3 regions of the Enterocloster clostridioformis genome follow, and region 1 is predicted to be linked to each of the others. Evidence: riboswitches for the same ligand, from Rfam matches in the RefSeq annotation. Region 1 holds a riboswitch; each other region holds the start of a gene.
The links. A riboswitch is a leader RNA that binds a small molecule or an ion and turns the genes downstream of it on or off. The one in region 1 is predicted to bind FMN.
Positions count from the first base shown of each region.

Region 2: it holds a riboswitch for FMN, as region 1 does, so the genes downstream of both, ltrA (group II intron reverse transcriptase/maturase) here and LA360_RS20645 (ECF transporter S component) in region 1, are expected to answer to the same signal.
Region 3: it holds a riboswitch for FMN, as region 1 does, so the genes downstream of both, ribD (bifunctional diaminohydroxyphosphoribosylaminopyrimidine deaminase/5-amino-6-(5-phosphoribosylamino)uracil reductase RibD) here and LA360_RS20645 (ECF transporter S component) in region 1, are expected to answer to the same signal.

Region 1 covers NZ_JAIWZC010000001.1:4,107,847-4,111,929, forward strand. The annotation lists gene LA360_RS20640 (creatininase family protein) at 1-713, opposite strand, end outside; gene LA360_RS20645 (ECF transporter S component) at 780-1,388, opposite strand; FMN riboswitch at 1,538-1,656, opposite strand; gene LA360_RS20650 (deoxyguanosinetriphosphate triphosphohydrolase) at 2,107-3,513, shown strand; gene LA360_RS20655 (ribosomal maturation YjgA family protein) at 3,533-3,919, shown strand; gene LA360_RS20660 (IS1096 element passenger TnpR family protein) at 3,916-4,083, shown strand, end outside.
Region 2 covers NZ_JAIWZC010000001.1:4,488,315-4,492,397, forward strand. The annotation lists gene LA360_RS22495 (nitroreductase family protein) at 1-335, shown strand, start outside; FMN riboswitch at 452-570, shown strand; gene ltrA (group II intron reverse transcriptase/maturase) at 1,029-2,444, shown strand; gene LA360_RS22505 (hypothetical protein) at 2,468-2,692, opposite strand; gene ltrA (group II intron reverse transcriptase/maturase) at 2,914-4,083, shown strand, end outside.
Region 3 covers NZ_JAIWZC010000001.1:2,595,575-2,599,657, reverse strand. The annotation lists gene LA360_RS13060 (bifunctional 3,4-dihydroxy-2-butanone-4-phosphate synthase/GTP cyclohydrolase II) at 1-835, opposite strand, end outside; gene LA360_RS13055 (riboflavin synthase) at 882-1,562, opposite strand; gene ribD (bifunctional diaminohydroxyphosphoribosylaminopyrimidine deaminase/5-amino-6-(5-phosphoribosylamino)uracil reductase RibD) at 1,544-2,647, opposite strand; FMN riboswitch at 2,908-3,022, opposite strand; gene LA360_RS13045 (IS91 family transposase) at 3,392-4,083, opposite strand, start outside.

The DNA.
Region 1 (4,083 bases):
TCAGCTGTGGCGCCTGAGGGGTCCCCGCCGATTCCGATGGGTTTGCCGTCTTCTGTTTTCCAATCCTCGGATACCCAGCCAATGGATACATTTCCGTAAGGTTTCAGCGCCTGATTGTCTTTAAATGCAGTGGGAATTCCCGCCTCTGAGGTCTCTGACTTTACCAGGGACGGGTCCACGGCCATGACCATGGAGGTTTCCATTTCACCTCCATGGAAGTCCCAGATATTTCCTTCTGAAATCGTGGCCGTCACATCCGGATGGCTAAAGGCCCCGGATGAAAGAATGAAAGGGGAGATGCCGAACTCGCTGCGAAGCTCCCTGCTTAAGACCTGTACAATGGGAGCATTTCCTCCATGACACACCAGAAAAGCCAGCTTCTTAAAACCGTGGCGGACCAGGCTGGTGCTGATATCATATAACATATGGTAGTAGGTATCCGGTTTAAATGTGATGGAGCCGCAGAAATTCCTGTGCTCCGTGCTCAAGCCTACGGGGATGACCGGAAATATCAGCATGGGAAAATCTGAATTTTCCACTTCCAACTCCCTGCGTATATAGTCTGTCATGGCCTCTGCGATGATATCGTCCGTACCCAGCGGAGCCTGGTTTCCGTGCTGCTCCAGCGCACCCAGGGGAATCAGTACAATGGTTTCATCCTTGTTGACCTGTTCCATCTCTAACCGGGTTAAATCGCTATAATTTTGAATCATGTGTATATAACCTCCTGACTGGATTTTTCAGCCCTCGTTCCTTACAGCGTTTCCTCATGTATTTCCTCACGCGGTTCTCACAGCCGGATAAACTGCCAGCAGTCTGGTGTACAGCAGATACCCCACAAAGCAGTTGAGCCCCAGCTTAATCAGGTTGAAGGGGATGGTGGCCATAAAGATGAAGGTGGTCAGATCGCTGATGGCCGGATTTACCGCAGCCACCATGGTAATCACCTGGTTCAGAGGGAGCCCCATGGCCGCTGCATACAGGGGAAGGGTGATAAATGCATTGCAGAAACAGGCAAACAAGGTCCTGATGGGGACGCTGACTGCCAATGACGCGATTGCTGCCCGGCGGGTCTTTCCGCCTTTTTTGTAAACTGCCCACATGGGGATTACGAATAATACAACCCCGATAAGATTGGCAAATTCCCCTACATACATGGAATTGGTGCCGACCGTGAGAAGCTTGATGATGATTTTGATGATTTCCACCCAGGCGGCGGACGCTGGCCCCATGAGGAACAGGGCAATAATGGACGGCACATCGCTGAAGTCAATCTTGTAAAAGGGCGGCATCATTGGAACGGAAAATTCCAGGGACATGAGGGCGCCGGCAACTGCGGCCAGCATACCGGTGTAAATAAGTTTCTGAATACTCCATTTTGTTTTCATAGCAAAACCTCCTTGATAAATGCTTTCGATACGGTGATTCAGCAATGAATGAAGTTCCAGGAAACAAAAAATCTCAGGTTCCGGGGAACCTGAGATTAACTTCATAGTCAATATAAATAAGGGAGGATACTCAATATTTATATGAACAAAATTGTCTTCTCTCATCCAGACTATACTGTCGGTTTTGGAATCGCACCAAATCAGCCGCATGCAGCGGGTCGCGGACTATACCGCCGGTAGGGAATCACACCCTGCCCCGAAGAACCTATTCATTTGCTTATCTCATTTTAAATTATCACAAATAACAATGGCTGTCAACTGCAAAAGATGCAGTTTTTTGTTGCTTTTTTCACGATTTTGTTGATAATAGATATAGATGCATGTTTAGCAAAAAAGCAAAAGAATCCTCCGCCTCCACAGGTGGAGGGATAAATTGCCGGAAACAAACGTAACGTCAGCGGCGGGCGGAGAAAAAACAGTGTCCCCCACTGACATGAGGTCAAAATACGCATTTGTATAAGATGTGGTCGCGCTCTGTTAAATGGCCAAGCTTGGATTGAAACGCATATGAAAGGCAGATTTGACAGGCGAATCGACTTCCGATATACTAGAATGAAACGTATCCCGTGTTTTGTCCTGTCCGCGGCCAGTGTAATCAGCCGTGATTGATGGATTATAATGGACAGGACTCCGGCGGGAAAGCAGTAAGGAGGTATGTATGGATTGGCAGACACTGCTTTGCGACGACCGCATCCGCAGCTACAAGAAACAGTCCTCCACGGACCTGCGGACAGAGTTTGAGAAAGATTATCACCGGATTATCGGCAGTGCATCCTTTCGGCGCCTCCAGGATAAAACCCAGGTGTTTCCGCTGGACAGGAGTGATTTCATCCGTACCAGGCTGACTCATTCTCTGGAGGTTTCATCCCTGGCCAAATCACTGGGACAGAATATATCAGAGAGCATCCGCACTATTATCAAGGATGAAACTTTTACGCCAGAACATAAGGCGGCGGTATGTGACATTCTTCAGTGCGCCGGATTGATTCACGATATCGGGAATCCTCCCTTTGGCCACTTTGGTGAGACAGCTATTCAGGACTGGTTTAAGAAGAACCTGGAGAGGCTTACGTTTAGAGGGAGAACCCTTGCGGAAATTCTGGAGCCCCAGATGGTGCAAGATTTTTGTCATTTTGAGGGAAATACCCAGGCGTTCAGGGTGGTGACAAGGCTTCATTTTCTGGTGGATGAGCATGGCATGAACTTGACAAAAGCTCTCTTGGGAACTATTATCAAGTATCCGGTATCTTCCCTGGAGATTGATAAGGACAGCGGCGATATCCGAACCAAGAAGATGGGATATTTCCATGGCGACAGGGAGAATTTCCAGGATGTGCAGGTGTCAACCGGCACATTGGGAAAAAGACATCCGTTGGCATTCATATTAGAAGCAGCAGATGACATTGCCTATAAGACGGCAGACATCGAGGACGCGGTCAAGAAGGGCTGCATTTCTTATGAACGCCTTTTGGCTGAGTTAAAAGCGTATAAGGCCGGCAGCCAGACAAACCACTATATCCAGATTGTATCATGGCTGGAGGAAAAGTATGGAAAGGCCGTGGGAAAGGGATATGACAGACCGGACCAGTATGCGGTGCAGAACTGGATTATCAGCGTCCAGGGCCAGATGATTTCGGGCGTTACGGAATGTTTTGCCGGCAACTATGAATCTATTATGGAAGGTACCTATACCAGCGACCTTTTTGCGGGTACGGATGTGGAACTGCTGATGGAAGCACTGGGGGATATTGCCTTGCGGTATGCGTTCAGCACCAGACCCATCCTGAAGCTGGAGATAGCGGCCCAGACAATATTTGACTTTCTTTTGGACCGGTTTGTGGACGCTGTGATTCCCTACGATACGGATCTGCCCATGACCCAGGTGCAGAAAAAGCTGGTTTCCCTTATATCTGATAATTATAAGATGATATATTCCATGTGCGCCCGGGACAGGGATGATGCGGAACGGCTGTATCTTCGTTTGCTGCTGGTGACGGATTATATCTGCGGCATGACAGATACATTTGCCAAGGATATGTATCAGGAACTCAATGGTATACGGTAGACGGCCAAAGGGAGGCCCGATGGATAGCGGGAGAAAATACAGGGCCAGGTGGGGATATCTGGCCGCAAGTATCATTGTTTTTATAATTGAGTTAATTATCGCCCTGTATGTTCATGATCGCATCATTAGACCTTATATAGGGGACATGCTGGTGGTGGTACTGGTGTACTGTTTTGTCAGGGTGTTCGTACCAGTGGGAATGAAGCGGCTGCCGTTATATGTGTTTCTCTTTGCGGTTTGTGTGGAGGTGATGCAGTATTTCCGTCTGGCAGAGATACTGGGGCTGCAGGGGAACGCCGCGGCCAGGATTATCCTGGGTTCTGTCTTTGACTGGAAGGATATAGCCTGTTACGGCGCGGGATGCCTGCTTATACAAATATTTGAAATTCGAAGGAGGGCCTTATGAAAGGTTATCAGTTGAAAATTACCATAAAAGGCAGTAAACCGCCTATATGGAGACGCGTGGTGGTGCCGGAGCAGTTTACATTTTGCCAGCTCCATCAGGTGATTCAGGGGGCCTTTGGCTGGTGTGATTACCATTTGCACAAGTTTGAGTTTAAGAAACCGGGG
Region 2 (4,083 bases), 380 kb from region 1:
CGGTCCAAATCATGGAACAGGCGCCGGTGGTCATATTTGTCCTGAATCCCCTGGGAAAAGGGCTGTTTGCTCCCCTGAATGACGAGGACAGGATTTATGAGCTCTGTAATATCCAGTCTGTCAGCGCGGCAATTGAGAATATGCTTTTGGAAGCAACGGATTTGGGAATCGGAAGTCTGTGGATCTGCGATATATTCTTTGCCTATGAGGAGCTGTGCGGATGGATGGACTGCGGGGGTGAGCTGGTGGCAGCCGTGGCCTTCGGCTATCCGGAGGAGTCGCCGTCACCCAGGCCCCGAAAAGGGTTTGAGGACGTGGTGGTCTGGAGACGATGAGACGAAAGGATGGAGCCAGAATACCGGGACTGAGACGCCGGGACTGAAGTGCAGAAAATATATGCAGACTATTGCCAACCGTCCTCATATGTGCTATGATTCAGCTATAATTAAATAAAGTTCTTCGGGGCAGGGTGTGATTCCCTACCGGCGGTAATAGTCCGCGACCCGCTACGGCGGCTGATCTGGTGTGATTCCAGAACCGACAGTATAGTCTGGATGAGAGAAGAAGGTGTGTAAGTGGTAGATGAACAGGCCCCGGATTATTTGCGTATCCGGGGCTTTTATAGGTGCGCCCGGCGGGCGCACGTTCTAACGGGTGAAAGTCCCTGACCCGCCCGGCAGTGGGAAGGGTGCAGCCAATGGCAAGGGCGTCATCGTGAGGTGGGGTCTGAAGGAAGCCGGAGGCAAACCACTGGCCTGTAAAAGTTGTCCGGATAGGCTGTGAAGCGTGGATGAGGTTGCCTAACAAACTAAAGTCCAATAACTGCACGGAACGCCAGCAGTAAACGGGGCAGGTATAAGTGGGAAAGAACGTGTGAGTACCCGGGGAGGTCTCACGGACGTGAAAGTGGCGATAAAACATTCGCTGTCACGGAGTAAAGCTTGCCGTGAGAAGTCAGCAGAGGTCATAGTACCGGGCGGTCGCAAACGCACCGGGAAGGACTGAACAGTAGGAGGTGTCGTTACCAAATGGAAACCGGACATGGAATTAAGTACAGACAACTTCATATTGAGGACTACCTGCGAGAGATACCTGCGGAACAGGGAAGGGAAACAGGAGAGTACGCCCATGAAAGGATTACCGGGAACCCCGACACCAACACGGACTTTCGGACGGACAACCTGCTAGATACGATTCTTAGAAGCGACAATCTAAATGCCGCCTATAAGAAGGTCAAAACGAACAAAGGCGTTGGTGGGATTGACGGAATGCAGGTGGATGAACTTCTACCCTACCTGAGAGAACACCAGTCCGAATTGGTCGAGCAGGTGAGGGAAGGCAAATACAAGCCAAACCCAGTCCGAAGGGTAGAAATACCCAAAGAGGAGAAAGGAAAAACAAGGAAACTGGGGATACCCACAGTGGTAGACAGGGTAATCCAACAGGCAATCGCACAGGAACTGACGCCCTTATATGAAGAACAGTTCTCTGACAACAGCATCGGATTCCGTCCCGGCAGAGGGGCGCATGACGCACTGGAAAGATGTAGGAAATATATCAACGAAGGATATGTCTACGTGGTCAGCATGGATTTACAATCCTACTTTGACACGGTGAACCACAGCAAGCTGATAGAGGTGCTGTCGAGGACGGTGAAGGACGGGAGGGTAATCTCGCTGATACACAAGTACCTGAAAGCCGGAGTAATGGAGGACGGAGGATTTCACGCAACGACCGAGGGCGTGCCGCAGGGAGGCCCGCTAAGTCCCTTATGTGGAAATGTCATGCTGAATGAGTTGGACAAGGAACTGGAGCGCAGGGGACACAAGTATGTGAGGTATGCGGATGACTGCCTGATTCTGTGCAAAAGCAGGAAAAGCGCAGAGAGGACAATGGAAAACATTGTGCCATTCATCACAGGAAAAGTGTTTCTGAAAGTCAATCTTCAGAAAACGACAGTGAGCCACGTCAGCAAGATAAAATACCTGGGCTACGGCTTTTACCGGCATAAAGGGAAATGCCGCATGAGGATACACCCGAAGTCGGTGGCAAAAATGAAGAACCGGATACGGGAGCTGACAACCAGAGGGAACAAATGGAGCAATCAGGAGAGGGAAGAAAAACGCCGAAGCTATGCAAGGGGATGGATTAACTATTATCGATATGCAGACATGAAAAGCCTGATGGAACAGACGGATGAGTGGCTGCGCCACAGAATCCGAGCGGTGTACTGGAAACAATGGAAGAAGGTACGCACAAGATATAAAATGTTGCGGGCGTTACATTTACCAGAGTGGAAGGTGCATGAGATGGCGAACTGCCGAAAGGGAGTGTGGAGAGCGGCGGGAATGCTCAACTCGGCACTCACCAAAAGAATCATAGTGGACAGACTTGGTTATCCCGATATGACTGCCCACTATCTGAAAGTCCGAGTAAACTATTGAACCGCGTAGTACCGAACGGTACGCTACGTGGTGTGGAAGGGGAGGTTAAAATCTCCCCTATCCGATGTGCGCCCGGCGGGCGCACGTTCTAACGGGTGAAAGTCCCTGACCCGCCCGGCAGTGGGAAGGGTGCAGCCAATGGCAAGGGCGTCATCGTGAGGTGGGGTCTGAAGGAAGCCGGAGGCAAACCACTGGCCTGTAAAAGTTGTCCGGATAGGCTGTGAAGCGTGGATGAGGTTGCCTAACAAACTAAAGTCCAATAACTGCACGGAACGCCAGCAGTAAACGGGGCAGGTATAAGTGGGAAAGAACGTGTGAGTACCCGGGGAGGTCTCACGGACGTGAAAGTGGCGATAAAACATTCGCTGTCACGGAGTAAAGCTTGCCGTGAGAAGTCAGCAGAGGTCATAGTACCGGGCGGTCGCAAACGCACCGGGAAGGACTGAACAGTAGGAGGTGTCGTTACCAAATGGAAACCGGACATGGAATTAAGTACAGACAACTTCATATTGAGGACTACCTGCGAGAGATACCTGCGGAACAGGGAAGGGAAACAGGAGAGTACGCCCATGAAAGGATTACCGGGAACCCCGACACCAACACGGACTTTCGGACGGACAACCTGCTAGATACGATTCTTAGAAGCGACAATCTAAATGCCGCCTATAAGAAGGTCAAAACGAACAAAGGCGTTGGTGGGATTGACGGAATGCAGGTGGATGAACTTCTACCCTACCTGAGAGAACACCAGTCCGAATTGGTCGAGCAGGTGAGGGAAGGCAAATACAAGCCAAACCCAGTCCGAAGGGTAGAAATACCCAAAGAGGAGAAAGGAAAAACAAGGAAACTGGGGATACCCACAGTGGTAGACAGGGTAATCCAACAGGCAATCGCACAGGAACTGACGCCCTTATATGAAGAACAGTTCTCTGACAACAGCATCGGATTCCGTCCCGGCAGAGGGGCGCATGACGCACTGGAAAGATGTAGGAAATATATCAACGAAGGATATGTCTACGTGGTCAGCATGGATTTACAATCCTACTTTGACACGGTGAACCACAGCAAGCTGATAGAGGTGCTGTCGAGGACGGTGAAGGACGGGAGGGTAATCTCGCTGATACACAAGTACCTGAAAGCCGGAGTAATGGAGGACGGAGGATTTCACGCAACGACCGAGGGCGTGCCGCAGGGAGGCCCGCTAAGTCCCTTATGTGGAAATGTCATGCTGAATGAGTTGGACAAGGAACTGGAGCGCAGGGGACACAAGTATGTGAGGTATGCGGATGACTGCCTGATTCTGTGCAAAAGCAGGAAAAGCGCAGAGAGGACAATGGAAAACATTGTGCCATTCATCACAGGAAAAGTGTTTCTGAAAGTCAATCTTCAGAAAACGACAGTGAGCCACGTCAGCAAGATAAAATACCTGGGCTACGGCTTTTACCGGCATAAAGGGAAATGCCGCATGAGGATACACCCGAAGTCGGTGGCAAAAATGAAGAACCGGATACGGGAGCTGACAACCAGAGGGAACAAATGGAGCAATCAGGAGAGGGAAGAAAAACGCCGAAGCTATGCAAGGGGATGGATTAACTATTATCGATATGCAGACATGAAAAGCCTGATGGAACAGACGGAT
Region 3 (4,083 bases), 1.5 Mb from region 1:
CCATGGCCGCGGCAAGCTGCTGTCCGCAGTCGCAGCGCAGGGAGCCAAAGGCGTCGCCTGTCAGGCATTCCGAGTGGACCCGGCATAATAAGTCACGGCCGTCCCCAATCTCACCTTTTACTAAGGCCACATGATGTTCTCCGTTCAGCAGGTTCCTGTAGCCGTAAGCCTTAAAGGTGCCGTAACGGGTTGGCATATGGGTGACGGCAGCGCATTCCACCAGCGTATCGTGCTGTTTGCGGTAGTCCTGGAGGGCCTTGATGGTGGTGATTTTCATGTTCCATTGTCCGGCGTATTGAAGAAGCTGGGGCATCCGCATCATGGTTCCGTCCTCCCTCATGATTTCACAGCAAAGTCCGCATTCACTGAGACCGGCCAGACGCATCAGGTCAACGGTGGCTTCGGTATGGCCGTTCCGTTCCAGCACCCCATTTTTTCTGGCTGCCAGCGGAAACATGTGGCCGGGACGACGGAAATCCTCAGGCCGGGACAGGGCATTGACACACTGTCTGGCCGTTACGCCCCGTTCGGCCGCGGAAATGCCGGTGGAGGTGCTTATGTGGTCAATGGATACGGTAAAGGCTGTCTCGTGGTTGTCGGAATTGTCGGATACCATCTGCGGGAACTTAAGCCTTGTGCACAGTTGTGTGCTCATGGGCATACAGATAAGACCTCTGCCGTGCACTGCCATAAAATTCACGTTTTCCGTGGTGGCATATTGGGCGGCGCAGATAAAATCGCCCTCATTTTCCCTGCTTTCATCGTCTGTCACCAGTACGATTTTTCCCTGGCGCAGGTCGTCCAGTACTTCTTCTATGGTGTTGAATCCTTCCATGGTGCGGTAATCCTCCTTATTTTTAATGGTCCTGTTCCGTGGCTGCTCAAAATCCACATTGTTTGAGCAATTCCGGTGTGATCCGGCTGCCGGTCCCCCTGTTTTTGGTGTCCTCATCTTCTGTGCTGTGGGCAGACGGGGAGATTTTCATAAATCTTTCGATATATTTCCCCACGCAGTCATTTTCCAGGTTGACCACGCGGCCCGGTTTCAGGGCTCCCAGGGTGGTGTGGGAGGCTGTATGGGGAATCAGGGATACGCTGAAATCCTGTTCCCTTACCTGGGCAACCGTCAGGCTGACGCCGTCTATGGCAATGGATCCCTTTTCAATGATGCGGCGCAGAATGGACGGGGCAGAACGGATGGTGTACCACAGGGCGTTGCCGTCGCGGACAACATTTACAATAGTCCCGGTTCCGTCAATATGGCCTGACACAATATGTCCGCCGAACCTGCCGCCTGCTATCATGGCCCGTTCCAGGTTAAGAGAACTTTTGATGGGCAGACAGCCAAGATTGGAACGCTTCAGGGTTTCAGGCATCACATCCGCCAAAAAACAGCCGGAATCGAAGGATGCCGCGGTAAGGCAGACGCCGTTGACGGCAATGCTGTCCCCTCTTTTTATATCTTCCAGGATCCTGTCTGCTCCGATGACCAGGCGGGAACCGGATGAACCGCCCTTAACAGACAGCAGGATTCCGGTTTCTTCTATGATTCCTGTGAACATGGCGCCAACTCTCCTTCGATAAGAATGTCCTGGCCCAGGGCCGTGATTTTGGTCTTTCCCAGAGAATAGCCCTGGTATGGGAATTCCACCCCGCTGCCGCCGACAGGCGTTTTGGCGGTTGCGCCGCCAAAGAGTCTTGGGGAAATGTAAGCCTGGACCCTGTTTACGATTCCCTGGTCCAGGGCAGACCAGTTGAGGGCGCCGCCGCCCTCCAGCAGGACGCTGTCAATGCCCATCTGTCCCAGGTGTTCTGTGAGGGCATTCAGGTCCACGCGTCCCTCACGGGGCGGAAGGAGGAGGATTTCACAGCCCTTTTCCTCATAGGGAAGCCATGCCTTCCTGTCAGGGCAGCAGGTGGCCAGTATGGTCCTGGCCTGGGAACAGGTGGTGACAACCCGGGAATCCGGCGGCGTGCGAAGCCGTGAATCGCAGATAATCCGCACCGGATTCCTTGTAGCCGGGAGGCGGCATGTGAGCAGGGAATCATCGGCCAGTATGGTTCCCACCCCGCACATGACTGCAAAATACCTGCTTCTGTCCTCATGGACCCTTTGGCGCGAGCGCTCCCCTGTAATCCATCGGGAATGCCCGGCCCGGGTGGCTGTCTTGCCGTCCAGCGTCATGGCATATTTCATGACAACCAGGGGACGCCCGGTCTTTATGTAGTGGAAGAATACGTGATTGAGCTCCCTGCATTCTTCTTCCAGGATACCCTCTGTCACCTCAATGCCGTTGGTTATTAAAACTCCGGTGCCTTTGCCGGACACCATGGGATTGGGATCCCTTGTGCCTATGACGACCCGGCGGATGCCGCTTTCCACGATGGCGTCCGTGCAGGGCGGAGTCTTGCCGTGATGGCAGCAGGGCTCCAGGGTTACATACAGGGTTGCCCCCCTGGGAGATTCGGTCAGGGATGCCAGGGCATTTCGCTCTGCATGGGGACCGCCAAAACAGAGGTGGCTGCCCTGGCCGATGATGCGGCCCTCCTTTACAATAACAGCACCCACCATGGGATTGGGGCTGACCTTTCCACAGCCCTTTTCGGCCAGTTTCAGTGCGATGGACATGTAATCAGTATCATTCAATGCAGTGCCTCCTTTACAAATGCAGGGACCCGCATGGTGCTGCCATGGCCTGTCCCCTGGTATACAGCTTTAAAAACTTCTATAAAAAAATGCCTTGAACCGTATCGTTCAAGGCAGAAAATATAAAACCACAAGGCACAATGTTTCGCGCCTTCAGGAGGACATGGGCATGGGAGGTACACAAAAGCCCTGGAATGATAGTCCATTCCAGGGCACTGTCAGCCAGCCACGAAAAGCGCGTAAGCGCGTCCATGTCAACGATTCATCTTCTTTCATCCAGACTGTACTGTCGGCTTCGGAGTTTCACCGAATCATGCCTTGCGGCTCGTGGGCTGTACCACCGGTAGGGAATTGCACCCTGCCCTGAAGAGTTTATTCAATTGATTGTTATTATAAGCACTGTTGGGCGGTATGTCAAGAAGGATTTTTGGAATAACGTTTAAATCTCAGGCCGCATTGTGGTATAATTCTTAAGGAAAGTATCAGATTCAGAGCGACAAAAAAATGAACAGCTTATGCAAAAGATAAACTGCTCTGAATGTGATTCTTTCCAATTGTACCAAGTCGCGGAACTTTAGCCATAGGCTGTATGGGGATAGTATTTCCCCAGGGAAGCTTAAAATAGTGGATTATGGTGGTCTGCAATGCAGAAGCAGGACGATTTTAGCTGTATCCCATATTTTTGGGTATGCTTCGCAGACCTCCCGATGGCAGGTCTTAAAAAATATATAGGAAAGCAGCCTGTCAGGAAGAAGGAACATGACACCTTCCCAGCTGTTTCATGGCTGTATGACCACATTCAGGACACACACAGATATCGAAATTCCAGACTGCTTTTAAAAGCTCTGCCAGGGACATTCCGGCGTAACGCTGCTTGAAACGCTGTCCATTCTGAAGCTTAAAGATAACCTTCAGATTCTTATATTTCATCCGATTGTTCAGAAAACCATAATAGCGTATTTTCTGAAAGCCGGAAGGCAGCACATGCATCAGGTAACGGCGTATAAACTCCGTGTTGCCAAGAGTAATCTGACGTTTTGGTTCACCCGGCTTTTTTCCACGGGCAGAGAATGTTACCGTATCTTCCGTAACAGAAAGGATCCTGCTGTTAGAGATGGCGATTTTGTGGATGTAGCGTCCAAGGTATTCAATGACATTGCCGAAGCCGTTGAAGGTTTTCTTGATGTAGGGGCACCAGTCCATTTCATAAAGCTTATTTTTAAATTCCTTCCAGTGGTAAGAATTACGCAGGTTTTCACAGGAGGATGAAAAGTTAAGGGAGCCGCTTTCATAAAGGGAGACAAGGTGTGCCATATATTTCCCCTTAAACTTATCCCGCAGGACCTCCGTACGGATAAAAAACTTAGATGAGGATTTACGGATTTTTCCATCTCCGGTAAGCCCGCCGCCGGAAACAATGCAGTGCATATGTACAT